Regions from separate parts of the Paenibacillus sp. FSL F4-0125 genome, predicted to be linked through region 3. Evidence: riboswitches for the same ligand, from Rfam matches in the RefSeq annotation. Region 3 holds a riboswitch; each other region holds the start of a gene.
What was found. Region 3 has a riboswitch for cobalamin ahead of metE (5-methyltetrahydropteroyltriglutamate--homocysteine S-methyltransferase). Riboswitches for the same ligand answer to the same signal wherever they lie in the genome.
Positions count from the first base shown of each region.

Region 1: linked by a shared signal. The riboswitch ahead of NST74_RS03865 (S-layer homology domain-containing protein) and the one ahead of metE (5-methyltetrahydropteroyltriglutamate--homocysteine S-methyltransferase) in region 3 are both predicted to bind cobalamin.
Region 2: linked by a shared signal. The riboswitch ahead of NST74_RS04480 (DUF4430 domain-containing protein) and the one ahead of metE (5-methyltetrahydropteroyltriglutamate--homocysteine S-methyltransferase) in region 3 are both predicted to bind cobalamin.

Region 1 is NZ_JBBOZJ010000001.1:873,917-881,463, forward strand. It holds gene NST74_RS03845 (hypothetical protein) at 1-278, shown strand, start outside; gene NST74_RS03850 (hypothetical protein) at 299-592, shown strand; gene NST74_RS03855 (cellulase family glycosylhydrolase) at 655-2,376, opposite strand; gene NST74_RS03860 (hypothetical protein) at 2,597-3,175, shown strand; cobalamin riboswitch at 3,267-3,467, shown strand; gene NST74_RS03865 (S-layer homology domain-containing protein) at 3,633-7,547, shown strand, end outside.
Region 2 is NZ_JBBOZJ010000001.1:1,014,982-1,022,528, reverse strand. It holds gene NST74_RS04485 (methyl-accepting chemotaxis protein) at 1-1,070, opposite strand, end outside; gene NST74_RS04480 (DUF4430 domain-containing protein) at 1,280-3,859, opposite strand; cobalamin riboswitch at 4,036-4,236, opposite strand; gene NST74_RS04475 (GAP1-N2 domain-containing protein) at 4,358-7,342, opposite strand; gene NST74_RS04470 (TRAFAC clade GTPase domain-containing protein) at 7,339-7,547, opposite strand, start outside.
Region 3 is NZ_JBBOZJ010000001.1:4,784,811-4,792,357, reverse strand. It holds gene NST74_RS21385 (ABC transporter ATP-binding protein) at 1-621, shown strand, start outside; gene NST74_RS21380 (FtsX-like permease family protein) at 596-2,545, shown strand; gene NST74_RS21375 (DedA family protein) at 2,563-3,186, shown strand; gene NST74_RS21370 (undecaprenyl-diphosphate phosphatase) at 3,237-4,097, shown strand; cobalamin riboswitch at 4,584-4,788, shown strand; gene metE (5-methyltetrahydropteroyltriglutamate--homocysteine S-methyltransferase) at 4,920-7,238, shown strand; gene NST74_RS21360 (DUF1540 domain-containing protein) at 7,379-7,531, opposite strand.

The sequences.
Region 1 (7,547 bases), 3.9 Mb from region 3:
AAAAGATTGAGCTGCTGACTGACGGCGGCAAGCGGGTTACCATTACGGATCCGAGCCAAAAGATTGTTTTACAGCAGATTGAATATGATGGAAAGATTACTACGTCTAATGGTAAACAGGTTACCGTTAAAGTCGAAGGTGGGGGAGAGCAGACCCTAACCATCCCCGATCATGTAGTGATCGAAGATGAGGACAAGCTTGGATTGATGCCAGGTGTTGATATCGAATGGACAGTGAATGCCGAGGGTCAAATCGAAAGTGTTGAGCTGGAGGATTAAAAAGATATCGGGGTGATTGGATGAAATTTCTAATCGTACTTGGCAGTATAGTGGTACCCATTGTCATGCTAATGATACAAAGGAAATGGATAAAGTGGCGCATTGTATTTAATGTAGCTTCTGTGTTGTCTGCGCTTATCTTAGGTAATATTTCTGCCCTAGCCATATATGAAATATTAAGGGATAACACAGTATTTATGACTTCAATCCATGCGATTTTTTTGAATCCGATGTTCCTTTTAACGGGAGCCTATCTTGGAGTATATCTGGTCTATCGCTTGATGTTGATGACGTATGAAGAAGTTTATGTATGATGTAGTTTAAAATAGGAGTGTCCCTGTGAAGGGACACTCCTATTTATGTTATACAGTGAAAGCTAAGAAGACTTTCCTACAACACTAGTGCCACTCTTCGTGATCTTGTAAGTAAGGATATCACCATTCCAGAAGTGGAATTTCAAGATGACCTCTCCATCTTTAACATCTTTAAAGAAGGCTGGGAGCAGCTTAATTTCTTTCGTGTTATAAGACGGTGAGAAAGTATTGCCGAACTCCTTGAATGGAGTCCAATCTTGAGGGCCTGCATTGCCGCCAGCGGTATAGACAGCCTCCATCGTGGCAAGCTGGTTGCCATTAAAAGTAGTCGGTATCGCAAACGATTCAGTCGTACCTTTGGCATCACTTAATTTGGCAGTGTCATTCACGATGATCTTTAGTCTCCACGCAACGCCTTTGTTGAATTTCAGCGTTAACACAGCATTTTCACCGTATTTTTGGGAAGCCGTGAGCTTTTTAAGTTGGCTGGCCTTGAGTGTAAGCTCCTCGCCATTTAAGGTGTAATCTTTGCCTTTAGTTAGATATTTGCCATTTACACTAATGGTAGTAAGCTTATTTCCGTTTAGATTAAGCTTCACTTTGGTGTCTTTGATGGTTGCACCTTTTTTAAGATAGACCAGATCGCTCTCGGTACTGGAGGAACGTTCCTTCAGACCGGACATTAATACACCCTGCAGCTCGGAATCGGACCACTTATACGTTTTGCGGTTGAAATGCTGCCCATTATCCCAGAGCATAGAGGTCATTTTCTTTTCTTTTAAATAATAGGTAAGGTACTCGAAGAATTTCAGCTTCTCGCCTTGTTCAATCACACCTGTATCTTTATCGAAGCCCAGTAGTCCGAACTCACCAACGATAACCGGAATTCCTTTAGCTACGAATGTGTTGTAAACGTTATCAAAAGTTTGGGTGATATCGTTTTTTGTATCTTTTTCAAACGTGGTGTAGCCAGCGATATTCACACTGAACGGCCAGAAGCCATAGAAGTGAACGGTCGCAATTATATTCGGATCTTTGAGAGCTGTAATCGTTTTGTAGAGCTGATCTATTCTAGGCTGCGTAGGAGAAGTCTCTAATGAAGGTAGAACTAGCGGACGTACATCATTCTTTCCACCGGAGTTCCGAACGATCTGATGGAAGGAAGTGTTGAGTTCCGTAAGCATTTGCTCCATCTTTGCTTCATCGGTGCTTCCGCCATCTGTGAAGCGTGGTTCATTGATGCTTTCGAACATCAGCTTATCGGATTTATCCTTGAAGCGGTCCGCAATTTGAGTCCATGCTGCGTTATAACGCGCGAGCGTTTCATCATGCTTCTCTTCCATATGACTTACCCATAACCAGGAGTCATGATGGACGTTAATCATTACATAAAGCTTGGCGTCCAGCGCCCAGCCGACCACTTCTTCGACACGGTCAAGATAAGCTTTTTCAATGGTGTAGTTCGGTGCTTCACCTATGTGTGAATCCCAAGTGATAGGAATCCGGATACTTTTGTAGCCTTGTGCGGCAATTTTCTTAATCAGCTCTTGGGTCACACGCGGATTTCCCCAGGAGGTTTCATCCTCACCTGTAGCATCTAGAGTATTGCCAAGGTTCCATCCGGGCTGCATATCGTCTACATAGGATTGGATTTTACTCTTTGGTGCTGCTTTAGCTTGTTGCTCGTCCTTGGTAGCAGCGGCGGCAATGGATGAGAACAAAGAGAGCAGAAGAGCGGTAACAAGGGTCAATGATAAGAAGGATTTCTGGATTCGAGTAGTCATTGAATTCTCCTTTGTAAGATCATTTTTGGGGATGCTTAAACCTGACCTTTCCTCAAGCACTTTGGTACGTAGATGAACACTGACACCTCCATTTTTGTTGTAAACGCTTACCAAATACCCTAACATAGAACATTTGTAGTGAGTACCTTACTAATTTGTGGTAAATTCATATGGAAATTAGTGATTTGAAGTGATCCCAAAAGTCATGGAGGAATAACCAGTGAGCAGATTTCATTACATAGGCTCGGCTAAAGAGCTTCCGTTAGGAGAAAGAGGCAGTGTACTGTCAGCAAAGACATATGATGAAGTGAAAAATTCACCAGAGTATAAGAAACAAAGAGAGTCTCTGCGCCTGCAAGGCATAATTCCTTTGGATGACATCGCAGATCTATCTCATTTAAGAGATGAGAACTGTCTTGTATATGACTCGGAAGAAGATGCAGCAGGTATTTTTATAGAGGAACTTGGGTATTGGAACGATGAGATTCGCAAGCATTTTCGGAGTCCGTTTGTGTATCGGATTTCACCTAATTGGGGTAGCTTCTCTGTATCCCCTGAGCTAAAGAATACTCTATCGGGTTCATATAACGCCTCACTCAAGTGTTGCCGGGAGTTATTTAAACTTATGACAGATATCGGAGTAGCTGGTACCGAGTTTGAGCTTTATACTTGTTGGGCAGAGGAGGAAGGGCACCCACGTAATAAAAAGTATGACCGAATCTTTGATTTGGCCTCTTTGTCACTGGAGGATGGTTTTGAGCTGAGAGAAAAAGAGTATATTGTGGTTAAAATGGTTTGATATTCAATAGAATTATCTCCAACTACTTGTTATACAAAAAACAAATATTGCATGACAAAAGCATCTATATTAGATATGATGAAGCATGGAAAAATTAATATTAGCAATAGGTGCCAATTATGAATGTTTCGGAGACACAATCATAGATTGGTTAAATGGAAAGCGGGTGTGAATCCCGCGCGGTCCCGCCGCTGTGAAAGAGGAGTCCTTGCAAGGTACCACTGGGAAACTGGGAAGGTAGCAAGGGTGATGATACTTGAGCCAGAATATCTGCCTGTTTCTGATACACCGTTAAACTCTACGAGCGATAGAGAGGTGTTTGATATAGTATATGCCTGCTATTGTTGCGGTTCACTATCTTAAACCTCTTGACGTTATGTTGAGTGGTTTTTTTGTAGTGCTAAAAAAGTTTATTCTGTTTTTTATCATAGGAAAAGAAGGGAAGGGTTATGGAAACATGAAGAAAAATAAGTTTTTGGCTTGGTTACTCATTGTAGCTGTATTTATCACGACGTTCTCTACAAGCGTAATCCCGGCTCATGCCAATGAAGCAATTGCCGATAGTGCAGTTGTAACAACAGAGGTTGATCAAGCTCTAGTAGAGCAGATTAATGCGTTAGTACAAGAGCCAGATACAGAGAAGCCTACGATTTTGATAGAAGGTATACAAGATAAACAGGAAGTATCCAGTAAAGATTTAAGCTTCAAAGTAGTGGTTACAGACAATGTCTACAAAGACATTATTCCAGTAGTAAAGCTGAACCAAGTCGTTCTGTCAGCTACTAATGGTGAGTACAAAGCATCTCTTAACCCAGGTAGTAACGTAATCGCAGTAACGGCTGTGGATGGCGCAGGAAACAAAGCAGATAATGTAACCTATCAGGTTACTTATAAAATTACTGCCAAAGAACAGTTAGATAAAAGTTTGGCCTACATCGTTAACACCGTAAAAAATCCGTCATTTGGAACAGGTAGCGGAGAATGGTCGATTCTTTCTCTAGCACGTGCGAACTACAAAGTACCTAACGGTTATTACAATCTCTATTACAACAATGTAGTTACGAAAATAAGTTCGATGATCAAAGAGGATGGAAAACTCGACGCTAACAAAAGCACAGAGAATTCCAGAGCGATTCTAGGCCTTACCTCTATCGGAAAAGATATCACGAATGTTGCAGGTCATGACCTAAGAAATGCACTCGCTGATTATCAATATATTCAGAAGCAAGGGAACAATGGTCCCATATTTGCTCTGATTGCACTAGATAGTTATAACTACGAAATTCCAGTATTATTCCCTGATCCTGATGAGAAGGGAGTAATCTATCAAAGCACAAGAGAAAACCTGGTTCAGTACATCTTGGATAGAGAAGTTAAAAAAGGTGCAGCAGATGCCGGGGGCTGGGCATTAGGTGTAACCAAAGCCGACGTCGATATGACCGGGATGGCGATGCAAGCCCTTGCACCTTATTACGCAAAGGATCCTAATGTAAAAGCTGCCGTGGATCGGGCGATTGCATGGTTATCGAGTGTACAAAATAATCAAGGCGGATTCACAAGCTGGGGAAGCACAAGCAGTGAGAGCATCGCACAGGTTGTTGTTGCCTTAACTGGCGTAGGCGTAGATCCGCACAGTGACCCTAGGTTTATTAAAGAAGGAAATTCACTTATAGATGCTTTACTTAGCTTCTCTGGGCCGGATGGTGGATTCAAGCATATTCTCACCGGTAAAGTAGACGCTATGGCTACGGATCAAGGTACATATGCACTCGTATCCTATGATCGTCTGATTAATAATAGCAAACGTCTCTATGACATGACGGATGTTCAATTAGAACAGCCTACTACCGTTGTAGCAAAACAACAATTAAATAAAAACCTTGCCTATATCCTAAACACTGTAAAGAATCCGTCATTTGGAACAGGCAGCGGGGAATGGTCAATTCTTTCTCTGGCACGGGCCAATTACGAGGTTCCAAGTGGCTATTACAATCTTTATTATAACAATGTAGCTGCTGAAGTAGCTAAGCTAATGAAGGATGGAAAACTCGACGCTTCGAAAAGTACTGAGCATTCCAGAGCGATTCTAGGACTTACCTCGATCGGAAAAGATATCACGAATGTTGCAGGCTATGATCTAAGAAATGCACTTGCAGATTTTCAATATGTTCAGAAGCAGGGGCTTAATGGTCCTATATTTGCACTGATTGCCTTAGATAGTCATAACTATGATATTCCTGTAGTAGAAGGCGTTACAGATCAAACCACAAGAGAAAAACTGGTTCAGTATATTTTAGAAAAAGAAGCACCGACTGGTGGATGGGCGTTATTTGGTACTAAAGCCGACACCGATATCACCGGAATGACGATGCAAGCCCTTGCACCTTATTACGTAAAGGATCCTAATGTAAAAGCTGCTGTGGATCGGGCGGTTGCATGGTTATCGAGTACGCAAAATGATCAAGGTGGATTTACAAGCTGGGGAAGCACAAGCAGTGAGAGCATCGCACAGGTCATTGTTGCTTTAACTGGTGTAGGCGTAGATCCGCACAGTGACCCAAGGTTTGTTAAAAAAGGAAATTCGCTTATAGATGCACTGCTTACCTTTGCTGATCCGGATGGTGGATTTAAGCATATTCTCACTGGTAGAGTAGATGGTATGGCTACGGACCAAGGTACGTATGCACTAGTGTCTTATGACCGTCTGACCAATCATAGTAACCGTCTTTTTGATATGAATGATGTGGTAATTGAACAACCACCTGTACAACCAGAGGGTCCAAAAGAATTCCCGTTACCTTCTGGTGATAAGCCGGAAGTTATCATCAATGATGATGCTCATGATTATATCGTTCCGATCAGCGCCGGAGACAGCAACAAGGAAATAACAGTAGTTATTCCTAAAGGTCAACAATCGAAGGTTAGTGTTAGTTTACCTAGTAACAGCGACCTTCCTCAGATTGAGGCTGCCAAAGGTGACGTATCTGTAGTCATTCCTAAGGGTGCAAAAGTTACAAGCGGAGATGCCTCTGCGATTGAACTGATGTCACCTTTAACAGGCACAGAAGCTGCACTAAAAGATAGTCTGAATCAGATTATTTCCCAAGATAAGAAGCTGGAGAGCATTATTCATGCTTTTTCCATGGGTGGCAGTGCAAGAGTAGAATTCAGTCAATTTATTACGTTAACCTTTAAGGACCTTAAAGGAAAAGATGCAGCTTATATTCAAAATGGTACACCTCATGCGATTCAAAAATTTGCAAGCGATGACTTAGGCTTTGCAAGCGGTAAGTCTGAGTATGCCTATGATAGTGGAAATGATTTAATCGTAAAAACTAATCATTTCACTGATTACATTGCGTATTCCTCCAGTGCAGTACAAACGCCTGGTGGTGACGGTAATGGTGGCAATGACGGTGGAGGAACCACTCCGTCGAAGACATACGTAACCCTATCCGTGGATAAGCTTACGATTAAGAAGGGATCTGTTGTTCCATCTGTACAGGTAGAGCTACAATCTGGTGACACAGTATGGTCTGTACTAGAGAGAGTGCTAGATAGCCGCGATATCGACTATAGATATTCTTGGAACAGTACATTTGGAAGTGTGTATGTTGAATCCATAGCTGGCGATGGAGAATTTGACCATGGTAGCGGTAGTGGATGGATGTATAATGTGAATGGAAATTATCCTAATTATGGTGCATCTTCATATAGTCTGAGTTCAGGGGATAGAATTCAGTGGCGTTATACTACGAATTTGGGTGCGGATCTAAATGCACCGATGCCAACCCCATCTGCGACACCAAAACCAACGCCTAAACCTAGCGGTACTCCTGCTCCTGGTGATGTAACTAATCCAAGTGTTCCGAATGTGAGTCCATCTCCAACAGCGACTCCTAATGATATCAAGCAAGTGTATAAAGATGCCGATAAGATCTCATCATGGGCGTTCTCAGCGATTGAAACGGCTACAGTAAAAGGGTATATCCAAGGTAATAATGGTCAAGTGAATCCGAAAGATCATATTACAAGAGCAGAATTTACTAAGATCCTATTATCAGCATTGGAACTGGATATCAAGAGTGACAAAGGAATTACCTATAAGGATGTCGCTCTGGGTGATTGGTTCTATCCTTATGTGAATGCTGCGCATAAAGCAGGGTTAATTACAGGCTTTAATAATGAATTTAAGCCAAATGACAAGATTACTCGCGAACAAATGGCAGCCATTATTGTCAGAGCATTATCAATCCCGGCTACGAAGCCAGGTACAGCTATTAAAGATATCAATACAGTGTCTGCGTGGGCTAAAGCAGATGTGGAAACCATTGTTGCCACCGGACTTATGTTAGGTGATAATAATCAGTTT
Region 2 (7,547 bases), 3.8 Mb from region 3:
ATGATGTTATCTACGGCGATTACCCCTCGATCTGTTGAACCAGAAGCAACTCCCATAAGGTCGGACATTTCAAAACTGCTACTTTCTACGGCCGAAATATTATTGGTCATAGCTTGTATAGACTGAGAGGTACGATTAATGCTTTCCGTCTGTTCATCAAAGCCCGCTGCAATCTCACCTGAAGATTCGGCGATCATTTGCGAAGCCAGCGAGGTCTGCTCAGCACTAGCGCTCATCTCTTGCGATGAGGCTGATAACAGCTCTGCACTCTCCGCGATACCTTGCATCATCTTTCGTAAGCTCTCCAGCATATTGTTAAATGAGCTATTAATTTGGCCGATTTCATCCTTAGCGGTATACGTTGCTATGACAGTTAAATCTCCATTTTCCGCCCGCTTCATTAAACCTTGCAGTTCCTTAAGCGGTTTCGTAATCAGTCGAATGATTGCAACACTAAGCACGATACAAATAATCCAAGAGAACGATATCAATACTATACTTTTAGTCTTCATTCTTTCAGCGGTAGCAGTGGACTCTAAGTTATATTCTCCAGCTCCCTTTAGCAACGAATCGCTTATTCCTTTAAGCATATTGATCATTTTCTCACGAGAAATACTAAAATCCCCCGTGAATACTTGAAAGGCCTCTTCTCTACCTTTGCTATCGGCAATCTGAATAATACTGTCCCTTTGTGCACGATAGTCTGTTAGGGAGGACTCATATTCCTTTATTTTGCTCAAAATGGCACTATCATTGTACTGGACGGTCTTCAGCTTGTTCAATAGATCATTATTTTCCTGAACTTTTCCCTTAATGCTCTCTAACAAGTCTTTGTTCTTGTTTGCATCAACGCTAATCAAACGCTCCAAAAGAAAGGCTTCAATGGCCCGATTATTTGTACGCATTTGCCCCACGTAAGAAATTGGCAACAAGTTTTCATTGTACGTCTCTTTTGTTTTTTGGGTCATTTTGTCCATGGTGGTAAAGCCAGTTATCCCCACGATGTTCAACATGACTACAGAAAATACTAAAAGAATCCCAATCTTAAACTTCACTTTCATATTCTTCATCTACATTCCGCCTTCACATAATCTAACTCACTATCTATTTTTATCGGTTAAAGAAGTGAATTGTTTGATGATTTTAAATAAAATTATGAATGAAATTGTCGAAAAAAAGTGTCTGTTGTCAAATATTGCAACGAACGAAAATAAAAACGGACACTCGATCCGCTAATACTCCGAATCGCAGTGCCCGTCTTACGAATAATCAGACGTACTTATTCACCCGATGAATAGTACCAATATACCGTATCACCGTTCTCTAAAATGTAGCTGTCTGCACTTATACTTGGATCAGCATCTCTATTCGTCTTGTACTTCCATCCACTGCTAGGTCCGCCATCAAATTCGGCCAAACCATCTATAGATTTCACATATTTACTACCAGCGTTTCCGGATGATACTACCTTATCCCCTAATTGACTAATCAGTAAGCTATAAGCTGTCTCACCTTCTTTTAGAGCTACTGTAGTATTGTTAAGGATCGTTCCCTTCTTGCTACCCCCAATGACTGACAGGGTGGCCGTAGCTTTAGCGGGAGCAATAACATCTGAAGCAATGTTTAGTGACTGAGTATAACGCGCCACACTAGGCACACTATCTTTAGCATACCCGGTTACAACGATCGTATAGGCATTCGCTGGTAGACCTTGGTCAAATGCAGCTACACCCTTAGCATTTGTGATCGCCTTCTGATCACTGATCAAGACCTGCACGCCAGCGGCTGGAGAAGTCACTGGATCGGAAGTAAAGGTATCCTTATTCCACACCCACTTTTTCTGAGAAACTGTTACTGTGAAAGCTTCACCCGGCTTCGGCTGTGCGGGAGATACAACAGCAGTATCAACAACCTGTGTGGTTTCTCCGGCATAATAGACAAGAACACGGTCGGATTCCTGTAATTCAAAGCTGTCCATGCCCACACTAGGATAGATCCATTCTCCGCTGCGCCATACAACGAAGCTCCACCAACCGTCATAAAGACCTTGCGTAATGCCATGAATGCCAGATACAAAATTACCATACGACGATTTCGTGATATCTACTTTAAAATCCTTAGACGCCCCCAATTGCTGCAGTGCTTCAAGCGCATTGGAAGCCTTTAAAGTCCCCTCACCGATCAGCCCTTGCGGACCTTCAACGGTAAGTGAAGCCGTTACATTCTTTGGAATCACCTTTAGATCTTGAGTATATTTAGCAATCGATGGTGCTTTTCCTTCACGATAGCCTGTTACATTCAGCTTGTAGTCACCTGCTGGAACATTCCCTGAGAATAACGCTTCACCTTTTGCGTTTGTTGTTACGATGCGATTTCCAATTTGGACCTGAACGCCAGAAGCTTTGGCGATTACCGGAGAGGACGTATTCGTTACAGCGTCCCATTTCCATGTCTTACTAGTCACTACTACAGTAAAAGAATCGCCCTCTTTGAGGCTTGGCTTGGACACCGTTACCGAATCAACAAGTTTAGTATCATCTCCGGCATAATAAACCAGAACCTGATCTGAATCTTTAAGCACAAAATCGTTCATTCCAACATCTGGATTAATCCATTGACCATTACGGGATACAACATACATCCATCCATCGTAACCGCCATAGGTTCCAGCCAGAATACTTCCAATTCCAGTGACATAAGCGCCGGAAGGATTCGTGATTGGCAATTTCGTCTGAAGAGCCAGCTTTTCTAGTGCACCTAATACGTTGCCGGCATATCCATATCCCTGTGCTAAAGTACTCTCAGGACCCTCTACAGTAATCGGTGCATAGATTAGTACATTCTGAACGGATGACTTAGAAAAATCGTACAGTTTACTGTTGCTGCCTTTATGGAGTAGATTGTAGGCTACAAGCGCCTGAAGGCCCTGTTCTGTAGCTAGAATATTGCTGCTTCCGCCACGGCTATGAGCGAAGCTGCCGTCAGCGAGACGGTAGCTCAGTAGATTACCGATCAAACTCACTTTATTCTTGGTATATTCTAACCCACTTGGATCTACACCAAAGGATGTGAGACCTAGAATAGCTTGTGCTGCACTTTCAGCACTATCTCCGTAACCTCCATGGCTATCCTGAGCTTTGGATAACCAAGATACGGCTTGTAGTCCCGCTGTGTAAGCTTCCGGATTAATCTTATGTGCCGCTAGAGCGGTCAAAGCTATTGCTGTCATATCGGGCTCACTGGCGCCTGTAGTTAAGGCAAATCCACCGTCTTGATTTTGCTTGGAAAGAATCTCAGCAAGAAGCTTATCCGTTGTCCATTTCGCATCTTTAGGAATATTATATTTCCCTGAGTCCAGTGCGAGCAAAGCATAAACCGGATTATTAAGCGTCTGTCCACTGATTTTGTCATGATTATAGATCTTCTCTATTAAGTTATAACCAGGACTTGTTCCGCTTCCAGCAAAGCTGGTAGGATCGGCTCCTATTGCTCTTACTGCGAGTACGATTCTCGCGTAATCCGTTACGCTCGCGAAATTCCCCTCTGCATCATTCACCTTTTTCTCAAGAGCTGCTCGATAACTTACTGGCAACTTGTATCCCGCTTGAGCCAGTCCAATCGCTTGCCAATCCGACTGCACGCCACCCTTTAAAATAAATTCCGCAGCCGTATAGGTCGCATCCGCAACATTAATCCGTTCTACATTAGCAGCAGAATCGCCAGATGCTTCCTGCCCGGAGCTAACGCCCGCCTCCGCAAAGATGGTTCCTGCCGGAGCAAGAGATGTTCCAAGAATCGATATGACCATGAATACGGCCAGTCCAAGTACAAAAAACCTGGAGGAGAATATTTTCTTCATTGTTCAGCCTCTTTCTTTAAAGGAATGGATACTACACAAAATAAGAGCGCACAACATAAAGACCGCCCCTATGAAGGGCGGCCCGGGAAGATAACAAATCGAGGCTGGGGCGCATGAACCTCTACGACCACACAGTCTATCTGTATATGTTCCACATTCTTACCCCACGAAGAATAGAAACGCTCACGAAAAAGGCAGGTCTCCTGGCTAATGCTTCATTGCCGCTCTTCACCTTCCCGTCCTAACTGCTGACAGTGGTTCATAGAAGAGACGCTCCGCATTTACAGTGGCGGGACCGCGCCGGAATTTTACACCGGACTTCCCTTTTAAGCAGACTCTGATTTAGGGGAGTCTGCACCTTTTCCAATATGTATTATCTTATTTTCATAATCATATCTATTAATACTCAGCATGTCTATAGAAAAGCTTTGTATGAGCAACAAAAAAAGAACAGCAGAACCAAACCTTTCGGTATCGTCCTGCTGATCAGAAATTACTTTATTCGGCTGTTCCTTCCGGACTTGCAGTTGCCGAAGGTTCAGCACTTGAGTTAACACCCGTTGTATCCTTTGGAGCGGGATCTACGATCAACGTAAATCTACCAGCCTTGATCATACTATGCTCGACGATTGTCGCACCCGGCTCCATAGTAACCTCCACCTGATAGGAAGGTTGCTCACCTTCTGTAATAGCTGTCGCGGACGGCACAACTGTGCTGCCCTCTGCATCAGAGGAAGGTGTAGGAGATGGAGAGGCCTCGTCTGCAGTATTAGTAGCATCTACGCCTTCCGCCGTCCCCGCAGTCTTATCAGCGGCGTTCGTATCGCCAGATAAGTCTCCATCCGTTGACGGCACTGAACAAGTCCCATTGCTAGCAGCAACCTTAAAGCTCTTATCCACTACATCGGATGAAGTCATTAAACTAATCTCCGTCGGATTAAATTGCACACAATCATCCGCGTTGGCAAACGTGAACACCAATACACTGCTTCCTTTATCTCCTTCGGTACCTAGATCCTTCAGGTATACGGAAGCCGGAGGAAGCATACTGCCTGCACTCTGAACAGGTGTCGGTGCAGGGGTTGTCCCAGGCAGGGCCGTCTTTGGATCTTCCGGACGCAGCATACTGAATACGATAATTGCGATAATCACCAGAATGCCAGTGATGGAACCGGAGATCAGGAGTCGAAATCGGCTGCGGCTGATCCAGCGCGCCAGCGGGGAAGCCAGCTGGGAGCGAGCCTCATTGTAGACATTTTGTAGAGCAGGCCGAGCTGTAGCGACATAGCTTTTACGAAATTCACGATTCTTGAATGCCTCGCGGTCACTGCTCTGGAAATACTTTAGAATCGCCCGGCGGTATCCCGGGTGAAGCTTTTTATTCGATATCGTAAATAAAGAATTTCCTTGAGACCATGCAAAGAATCGATAGATCACATCCTTGTCGTTACCAGCTTTATGCTTAACTAACTCCAGCAATGCGTCATAATCCAGCGGACCACCCTCGCGTTGACTCGTGTAGTAGAAAGCTAGTGGAAGACGTTCAAACGGTTCTAACACCCGAGCTTCCTTTAGTAAACGGCGACCGAGCAGCTGTACATCATCCAGCTCCTTCGGAGACAAGCCTGCAAATATCTCTTCATTCGGCTTCTCTTCACCAAACCAGCGATAAGCAGCGCGGAGTGCATTTTCTTTCTGCTTGCTAATTCTATCTAGTGGCGGCTGCCAATCCACAACATTGCCATAACGTAAGAAAACAACCTCTAATAAGTCCTCCTGCGTCATTTCAGTAAGAGATAGCCGATTCAGCAAGAATCTGTCTGCAGATGCTGCAAGATCCTGCATGAGCGAGAGTACTTTAGGAGATACGCCTGTCCCTCTACGTCGATCTTTCTCCGCTTTATCTACAGTGCTATGAATTTCCGCCACCGCAGCAACCGGATCCGTCTCCAGTTGTAGCTTTTCCAGCAAGTAATCCCTTACTGCATCCTGAGCAAAAGGTTGCTCTAACGCAGCTGGCAGAAAACGGCCCCAATGGAGTACAAAATTCAGAATGTCCACAGATTTAGATGCAGCAATTAGTCTTGACTCCATATAAGGCTCTAATAACTGCTTGCGGAAATACGATTCAGACATTACCCGTTGAAAAAACGCAGCACTTAGCTCTTCATTACTTTCAATGATCCCGTAAGCTGCATTAAGAACATCTTTGCGTCCCGCTTCCACGCTATGAAGCATTCCATTAATGAAATAATCAACGATTCTGACTTTGTAATTATGATCCTTGAGCATAAAATAATCTTTAAAGCACTCCATAATAGCAGGCTCTGGAACATTCCTTTGCCGGACTAAATCAAATTCTCGGTCGAACCGCTCCAAGAAAATATCGTTCAGTCTGATTCTGGAATGAATAGCACCCTCCGCCTTAAGGTAAGAGAGCAATCCGCTTAGCACCGTGCTCTTATTCTCTGTATATAAATGCTCATTCCCCTGCTCAATCTCATAAAATACAGCTAACTCATTATAAAAAGCGAGCGATAGCTTATGCTCAGGACTTTCTCCACGCAGGATCTGATCAGCAAAACTTACGAAATCGTCAAGATCCCCTGGATTTAGAAGTAACAGCTTCCAAACCAAATCAGCATACGGCTGACGAGACTCACCAAAATCCACATTCCCCATCCGACCTGAAACCAAATCAAATGTAAAATCCTTCTCGATATTGCGATCACCGGGACGAAGCGAACCTTTTTCCACAAAGCTAAGATGAATATATTTACGGCTTTGCGGTTCATTGGCATACGTAATCACGCCTAATCTACGGCGGAATTCATACGGCAGCACGCTATATAAAATCTCTGTAAGCTCCACCGCACGTGCGGACAACTCCGTGATAGATACATTAAGGCCGATATAGATTTTTTTCTTACCTGCCACAGAGAGCATCACCGCTTGCAGCAATGCCTTAAATATCCCTTCATTAATTCCTAACAAGCGTAAGCCCGCTATAGGATCAGGGCGACGATCCGTACGTATAACTGGAATATCAGACAGCTCCGGCAAGGTTCCGCCCAGCTCTCCGTCATAGCTTCTTGCGAAATCAGCATGTAGCCAATCTCCGTAGTTCTGAACAATCTCTTCTGATCGTGAGGCAGGAACTACAAAGTTATGTGCGAAAAAAGCGCTGCGTTGGCCCGTAAAATCCGTTGCTTGATAACGACTCATCCCAATGACTGTGTCGCCATTCTCTGCATGGAACAGGTGCAGCGCACTAGGATATACAGACTCATCCTTCTCTCCGCGCGCGGCCAGCTCAGCCGGAGCATCATAGAGGCAGAAGGGATGCAGTGTTTTTTTGATAAAATTATTATCTAGACTGTCCGACTTCGCTACCGTATCAAAGCCTTCTGTGGAACGAAACAATCCGCGGCGTTCGCGGGTGTACATCTGTTGGGCGATCTTAGACCCTGAGAATGCATTCACGGGCCGTCGCTCCCTTCAATATACTTCAGATTATGCAGCAGCCAAATAAATGGCTCGTCTACGCGAATCGGGCTTACCACACCCTCAATCTTCTGATTTACAGGATTACTGCCCAGAGCAGATACCGCAAAATAACCCGTATTTGAGAAGTAAACATCCATCGTATCTTTAAAAGGTCTGTCCACTTTACCGATAAATCTGCGAA
Region 3 (7,547 bases):
ACGATCGCCACTATCGACCAGCCGACCTCCGGTCAGATTCTGATCAACGGCCGAGATCCCAATCTGCTTAGCAGACAAGAAAAGGCACTCTTTCGCCGCCATGAGCTTGGTTTCGTCTTTCAGCATTTTAATCTGCTGGATACGCTCACTGTAGAGGAGAATATTGTGCTGCCTCTCACGCTTGCTGGTGTCCGTGTAACGGAAATGGAGAGCAGATTGAAAGAAGTAGCAAGCATGCTGGACATTGAGCATTTGCTGCAAAAAAGAACCTACGAGATTTCAGGTGGACAAATGCAGCGGACCGCCATCGCCCGGGCGATGATTCATCGTCCTGCACTGATTTTAGCAGATGAGCCTACAGGGAATTTGGATTCCAAAGCTTCAGGCGAAGTCATGAATATGCTGACAGAGGTGAATCAGGAAGAAGGGGCAACCGTGCTGATGGTCACACATGACGCAGTAGCCGCGAGCTTTTGTAACCGAGTCATCTTTATTAAAGACGGACGTTTCTATAGTGAAATGTACAGGGGGAGCAGTAGAGGCGCTTTCTTCCAAAGTATTATTGATATGTTGTCTCTGCTTGGGGGAACTAGCCATGACCTTTCGGCAATTCGCTTATAGGAATGTTACACGTAACAAGCGTAAATATGCGGCTTATTTTGTCGTCAGTGCTTTTTCAGTGATGATCTTTTTTGTGTGCGCTTTGTTTATCTATCATCCGGATATTTCTAAGAGTTTGGTTTATAGTACGGCGGCTCATACAATGATGGCGGCGGAAGCCATTATTTATGTGTTTTGCTCCTTGTTTGTTCTCGTATCGGTCGGATCGTTTCTGCAGTCACGTAAGATGGAATTTGGGATTTTATTGATGCATGGAATGACAAAGAAACAGCTCAACACGATGGTATTTTTGGAAAATATGATGATCGGCACCTCAGCCATCCTAACAGGTACTTTACTAGGGTTGATTCTGGGTAAGTTGTTTTTGATGATCGGATCTACTTTTCTAGGGATACCTCTTTTAACGTTTCATCTTCCTTGGCAGGCACTAGTACTTACGATATGCAGCTTTGCACTGTTATTTATGTTAATCTCGCTGAGCACCTTCGCCTTTATTGGGAATGAATCGCTAATGCGGCTGTTTCAGGGAGAGCGAAAAGCAGATGAGGAACCAAAGGTATCCCTCGTGTTATCTATGATCTCTGCTGTATTACTGCTACTGGGTTATTATTTGGCTGCTACTGCAAAAGCGGCTTCGGTTGAAAAGGTGATGTTTCCCGTTGTTGTGATTACGGTGGCAGGAACTTATCTCTTTTATACGCAACTTAGTATTTACGTTGTTAAATTACTTAAGACGATTCGGCGCTTGTATTGGAACCATACCAATATGATTACATTATCGGGTTTGTCCTACCGCTGGAAAGAGAATGCCCGAATGTTTTTTATGGTGACGATTGTGTCCGCAGTATCTTTTACTTCAGTGGGGGTATTCGCATCGATCCATACGCTTTCCAGAGAGCTGAAATTAGATTATCCGGCAGCTGTTGGTTATGTAGCCAAAGGCAATCAGACACCGGTACTTTTTGATCAGCATTTGGAAGAAATTAAAGATGAGCTTACAACGCTCGCCTTACCTTATGAGACACTTAGTATTCCTATCAAATACGCAGAGGTGGAATCTCAGACTGGACCAGATCGCACGTTAAGGCTTCCCTTGATTGCTTATAGTGATTATAAGCTTGCTCTGCTTCGTGCAGGGTTTACGACGGATGAGCGCCCTCTTAGTGGAGATGAAGGACTGGTGATGATCGGTTCGCAACGAGATCGGAGTCTGACAGCGGGTAGAGTGAAGCAGGTCTACACCCTGAAGCAAGGTCTTTCCATTCGTGAAACGGGGTATACCCAGCATGTTCCGATAGCCGAATATCTGTTGCCGGAGCTTGATGGAAGGGATGGAGGAGACTTCAGCGGAGTTGTGATTAGCGATGAGCTATACAAGGCTATTGATCCCGTACAGACTGATTTGTATACAGGATTTTATATGGATGACTTCCCGCGAACGGTTGGTATAGCGGCGGATCTTGCTCATAAAGGCAAACGTTCCTATGAAAGTAACTCTCCATACGCGATTGTTGTTAGTGGCACGCTGTTTGAAATACAGAGAACGCTGTATAACACGATGCTATTCGCTTCTTTACTGGTAGGTACTGTCTTTTTCATTGCAGCAGGCAGCTTCCTTTACTTCCGGCTATATACAGATCTAGATCATGATCGTCATCAATATTCTACATTGTCCAAAATGGGACTTACAGATCAAGAGCTAAACCGAATTGTAACGATTCAATTGTCGTTGTTGTTTTTTGTGCCAGTTGGGGTTGCTATTTTGCATAGTGTGTTTGCCTTTATTGCGCTTCAGCGGTTGTTCTACTTATCAATTGCTGTGGAGACAGGGGCTGTATTGATGGGCTATTTGGCTGTCCAGGGACTTTACTTCTTTTTTATTCGCAGCCGTTATTTACGCAACTTGAAGAAGAACTTGATTTGAATAATGGGGGTTACGAAATGCAAGCATGGATTACAGAGTTTATGGAGCAGTTTGGTTATTTTGGTATTTTCCTGATGCTCGCTTTTGAAAATATTTTTCCACCGATTCCTTCCGAAGTGATCCTTCCTTTTGGCGGATTCATGACAACCACAACGAATTTAACCATCCCTGGTGTAATTATTGCTGCTACGCTTGGTTCTTTGCTGGGTGCAGTGATTCTATATTATATCGGTCGTTTGCTGGATGTAAATCGGTTGGAAAAGATCGTTGAACGCTGGGGCGGTCTACTCCGAATCAGCAAAAAAGACATTCACAAGGCTGACGCTTGGTTTGATAAATATGGCTATTGGACCGTATTATTTTGTCGGATGGTTCCACTAGTGCGTAGTTTGATTTCGATTCCGGCAGGGATGTCCGGTATGAAATTTGGCGTGTTTATGATCTTCACAACGATTGGTACACTGGGCTGGAATCTACTGCTTGTGCTTATTGGCGCAGCTTTGGGTGAAAACTGGGAAGACATTGCCATGTATATGGATATGTACTCCAACGTAGTGTACGTACTTATTGCTGGGGGATTAGCAGTTTTGGGGTATTTGTACTTCCGCAAGCGTAGCCGGAGAATGAACACCGAAGGTTGAGCGAAGAAGGACTTATAGATAAAAGTTATGATTAAAAAGGAGGAGAACAAATGGAGCTATTATCGATTATTAAAGCTATTATTTTGGGGATTGTTGAAGGATTGACCGAGTTTGCTCCGGTATCCTCCACAGGTCATATGATTATTGTTGATGATATGTGGTTAAAATCGACAGAGTTATTTGGGCAATATACGGCCAATACTTTCAAAGTGGTTATACAACTGGGATCAATCTTAGCAGTTGTTGTTATTTTTAGAAATCGGTTCATTGAACTGTTGGGCTTAAAGCGTTTCAGTCGTAAACAGTTGGACCCTGTAACTGAGGAACAACCCCCGCTCGAAAAGGGTGGACATCTTAAGCTTACACAGGTGCTTGTAGGTTTAGTTCCGGCAGGTGTGCTGGGCGTTCTGTTTAATGATTATATTGATGAGCATTTATTCTCTACATCTACCGTGTTAATCGGTCTAGTAGTTGGTGCGGTGTTAATGATTATTGCGGATCTATTTGGACCCAAGAAGGTCCAAACAGAGAGTGTCGATCAGATTACATATAAGCAGGCACTAGGTGTTGGTCTTGTCCAATGCTTCTCGTTATGGCCAGGATTTTCACGTTCCGGGTCGACGATTTCCGGTGGTGTCCTTCTTGGTATGAGTCATCGTGCTGCTGCTGATTTCACATTTATTATGGCTGTTCCAATTATGGCAGGGGCCAGTCTCCTCTCACTGATGAAGAATTGGCAATATTTCACCATCGATGCCCTGCCGTTCTTCATTGCAGGCTTTATCAGTGCTTTTGTATTTGCGCTGTTATCGATGCGATTCTTCCTGAAATTGATCAACCGGATTAAGCTTTTACCATTTGCTATATACCGGATAATACTTGCCGCTGTAGTATATTTCGTGTTTTTCTAAATCCGTTATAAGGAATCGATATAACAGAAGCCCCCGTCATCTATTGCAGATGACGGGGGCTTTCACGTATGATGACATCAGATTAAGACACTCAGTTTATTAATTATAAGGATAAAGTAAAAGTTTCACGAAATACTTTCTTATAATTCTCGCATAAACGCTTACCGTCCTTAAAAGGACGCCAAAGGCGTTTTAGCAATTAAATTATAAGAAAGTAAAAGTTTCACGAAATACTTTCTTATAATTCTCGCATAAACGCTTACCGTCCTTAAAAGGACGCCAAAGGCGTTTTAGCAATTAAATTATAAGAAAGTAAAAGTTTCACGAAATACTTTCTTATAATTCCCGCATAAACGCTTACCGTCCTTAAAAGGAAGCCAATGGCGTTTTAGCAATTAAATTATAAGAAAGTAAAAGTTCACTTTACCCTTATAATTCTCGCATAAACGCTTACCGTCCTTAAAAGGACGCCAAAGGCGTTTTAGCTTGACAATATCGGAGACAGGTGCTTGCCGGGAATTAGTAATTCGGTAGGCTTAATAGGGAAATCGGTTCGAAGCCGATGCGGTCCCGCCACTGTAACGGAAGAGTCCATAGCAACATACGTCACTGGCAATTTACTACTGCTGGGAAGACTGCTAAGGATGCTGACACCGCTAGCCAGGAGACCTGCCTGTTTCAACAGCACTGCTTCACCTACGGAGGATAGGAAGGTGTTAGACGTGAACCATAGGTATATTATGGGCGTCTTTCCCTTTGACTTTTTTAGGGAAGGGCGCTCTTTTTAATAGGGATGTTATGGTTTCAAGCCAAAATAAGAAGATGGAGAAGGGGAGCTGCAAAGTGACGAACAAAGTAAAAGTAAGTAATCTTGGCTATCCAAGAATCGGAAAAAACCGCGAGTGGAAGAAAACGTTGGAAGCCTTCTGGGCAGGTAAAATAAAAGAGGAAGAGTTCCGTACTGAAATGGCAGGCATTCAACTTCAGCATTTGAAGACTCAGCAGGAGGCAGGGATTGAGTTAATTCCGGTAAATGATTTTACATTCTATGATCATGTGTTGGATACGGCTGTAATGTTCGGGATCGTACCTCCGCGTTATGCGTATGATGGTGGAGACATTGGGCTTGATCTTTATTTTGCGATGGCTAGAGGGAACGCTGAGGCTACCGCCTGCGAGATGACGAAATGGTTCAACACGAACTATCACTATATCGTTCCAGAGATAGGTGCACAAACGCCGCGCCTGACGGAGAATAAACCACTGGAAGCATACCGTTTCGCCAAGTCCCAAGCGGGAATTGAGGGAAAACCTGTGGTTTTAGGCCTTTATACCTTCCTTAAGCTGTCAAAAGGTTTTGCATCTGCGGATATTGCGAAGATTGCCGCTCGGTTTCTTCCGGTTTACATTCAGCTATTGCAGGAACTGAAGCAAGAAGGAGTAAGCTGGGTACAAATCGATGAACCAGCGATTGTTACAGGAATAAATGAATCAGAACTATCATTACTTAACTCGATTTACACAGAAATTGCTGAATCCGTGCCTGGATTAAATATTATTCTGCAGACTTACTTTGAAGCTGCTGAACCACTGGAGGCATTGTTCAAGCTTCCGGTACAAGGTTTAGGTCTTGATTTTGTCCATGATGGCGGAACGAATCTGGCATCGATTGAGCGCCTTGGCTGGCCTGAGGATAAGTGGCTGGGAGCGGGTATTATTGACGGACGCAACATCTGGCGCTCGGATCTGGATGCTAAACTGCAGCTAATCGAGAAGCTGAGTGTACATGTACCGCTTGATCGTCTTATTCTACAGCCTTCTTGCAGTTTGCTGCATGTTCCGGTTACTGTTCAGGGTGAGGTGAAGCTGAAGGCAACCGTCAAGGCTGCATTAGCTTTTGCTGATGAGAAGCTTAAAGAGCTTGGCCTGCTTGCTGCAGCCTTAGAGGGTACTGGAGAAGCTACTGCTGCGCTGACAGTCAGCCGCGAAGCTCTTACAGCCTTCCGTGCACTTCCCGAACGCGGCCGTAAGGATGTAGCAGAGCAAGTTCTCGGGCTTGCAAGTTTACCAGACCAACGCAGTCTGCCTTTTGCAGAGCGCCTTAAGGTGCAGCAGGAGAAATGGCAGTTACCACTTCTGCCAACGACAACGATCGGAAGCTTTCCACAGACCGTAGAAGTGCGCCAGGCAAGGTTGAAATGGCGTAAAGGTGTATGGAATCAGGAGCGGTATGACGGGTTCGTTCGTGAGCAGATTGAAGATGCAATTACCTTCCAAGAAAAGCTGGGTCTGGATGTACTCGTGCACGGTGAGTTCGAAAGAACCGATATGGTGGAATTTTTCGGGGAGAAGCTGGACGGGTACTTATTTACCAGTAATGGCTGGGTTCAATCCTACGGATCCCGCTGCGTTAAGCCACCGGTTATTTATGCGGATATAGCATTTATTGAGCCAATGACTGTTAAAGAAAGTGTCTATGCTCAGTCTTTAACTTCTCTTCCTGTTAAAGGCATGTTGACAGGTCCGGTTACGATTCTCAATTGGTCTTTCGTACGTGATGATCTTAGTCGGGAAGAAGTAGCCAATCAAATTGCCTTAGCACTCCGCCATGAAGTGAAAGCTTTGGAGGATGCAGGCATAGAGATGATTCAAGTAGATGAACCCGCTATCCGTGAAGGACTTCCTTTGAAAGCTGAAGATCGTGAGGGATACTTAAATTGGGCGGTGAAGTCGTTCCGTATCGCGACAAATCATGTGAAGGCTACAACGCAAATTCATACTCATATGTGCTATAGTGAATTCAATGACATGATTGATTCCATTTCAGCGATGGATGCGGACGTCATCTCTATTGAGACTTCCCGTAGCCATGGGGAACTGATCGTCAGCTTTGAGGAGCAGGAATATGATAAAGGAATCGGTCTTGGTGTGTACGACATCCATAGTCCACGGGTTCCTGCTGTAGAAGAAATGACAGCTAATATTGATCGTGCTTTGCGGGTGCTGGACCCAGAACAGTTCTGGATTAATCCGGATTGCGGTCTTAAGACACGCGGCTGGCAGGAGACAGAGGATGCACTGCGTAACATGGTAAGAGCAGCCGCTATTGCAAGAGAAAAGGCAGGAGTTACTGCCTCCTAATAGCGAAAGAATAAAGCAATAAATTTAAGCTGGGAACTTCTCCCTGGCTTTTTATTTCAGCCACTTGATAATAATTCTCATTCTTGATAGAATGAGAAAAGAAAAGAAGGAACCGTGGAGGGTCCCTTCAAATCATCACCTTATTTGCTTTCGAAAGTCTTACAATCTGTCTCTTCTGCACGTGTAGGTTCTTGGGAACTGTGGAAAGCTACAAAGATAGAATCAGCACTGCATTTGTTCTCTTCTGCCCAGTGGGTGCAGGAGTTAACTTCGCAAATTACGTCTTTTGCCATGAGGGTTCACCTCCCC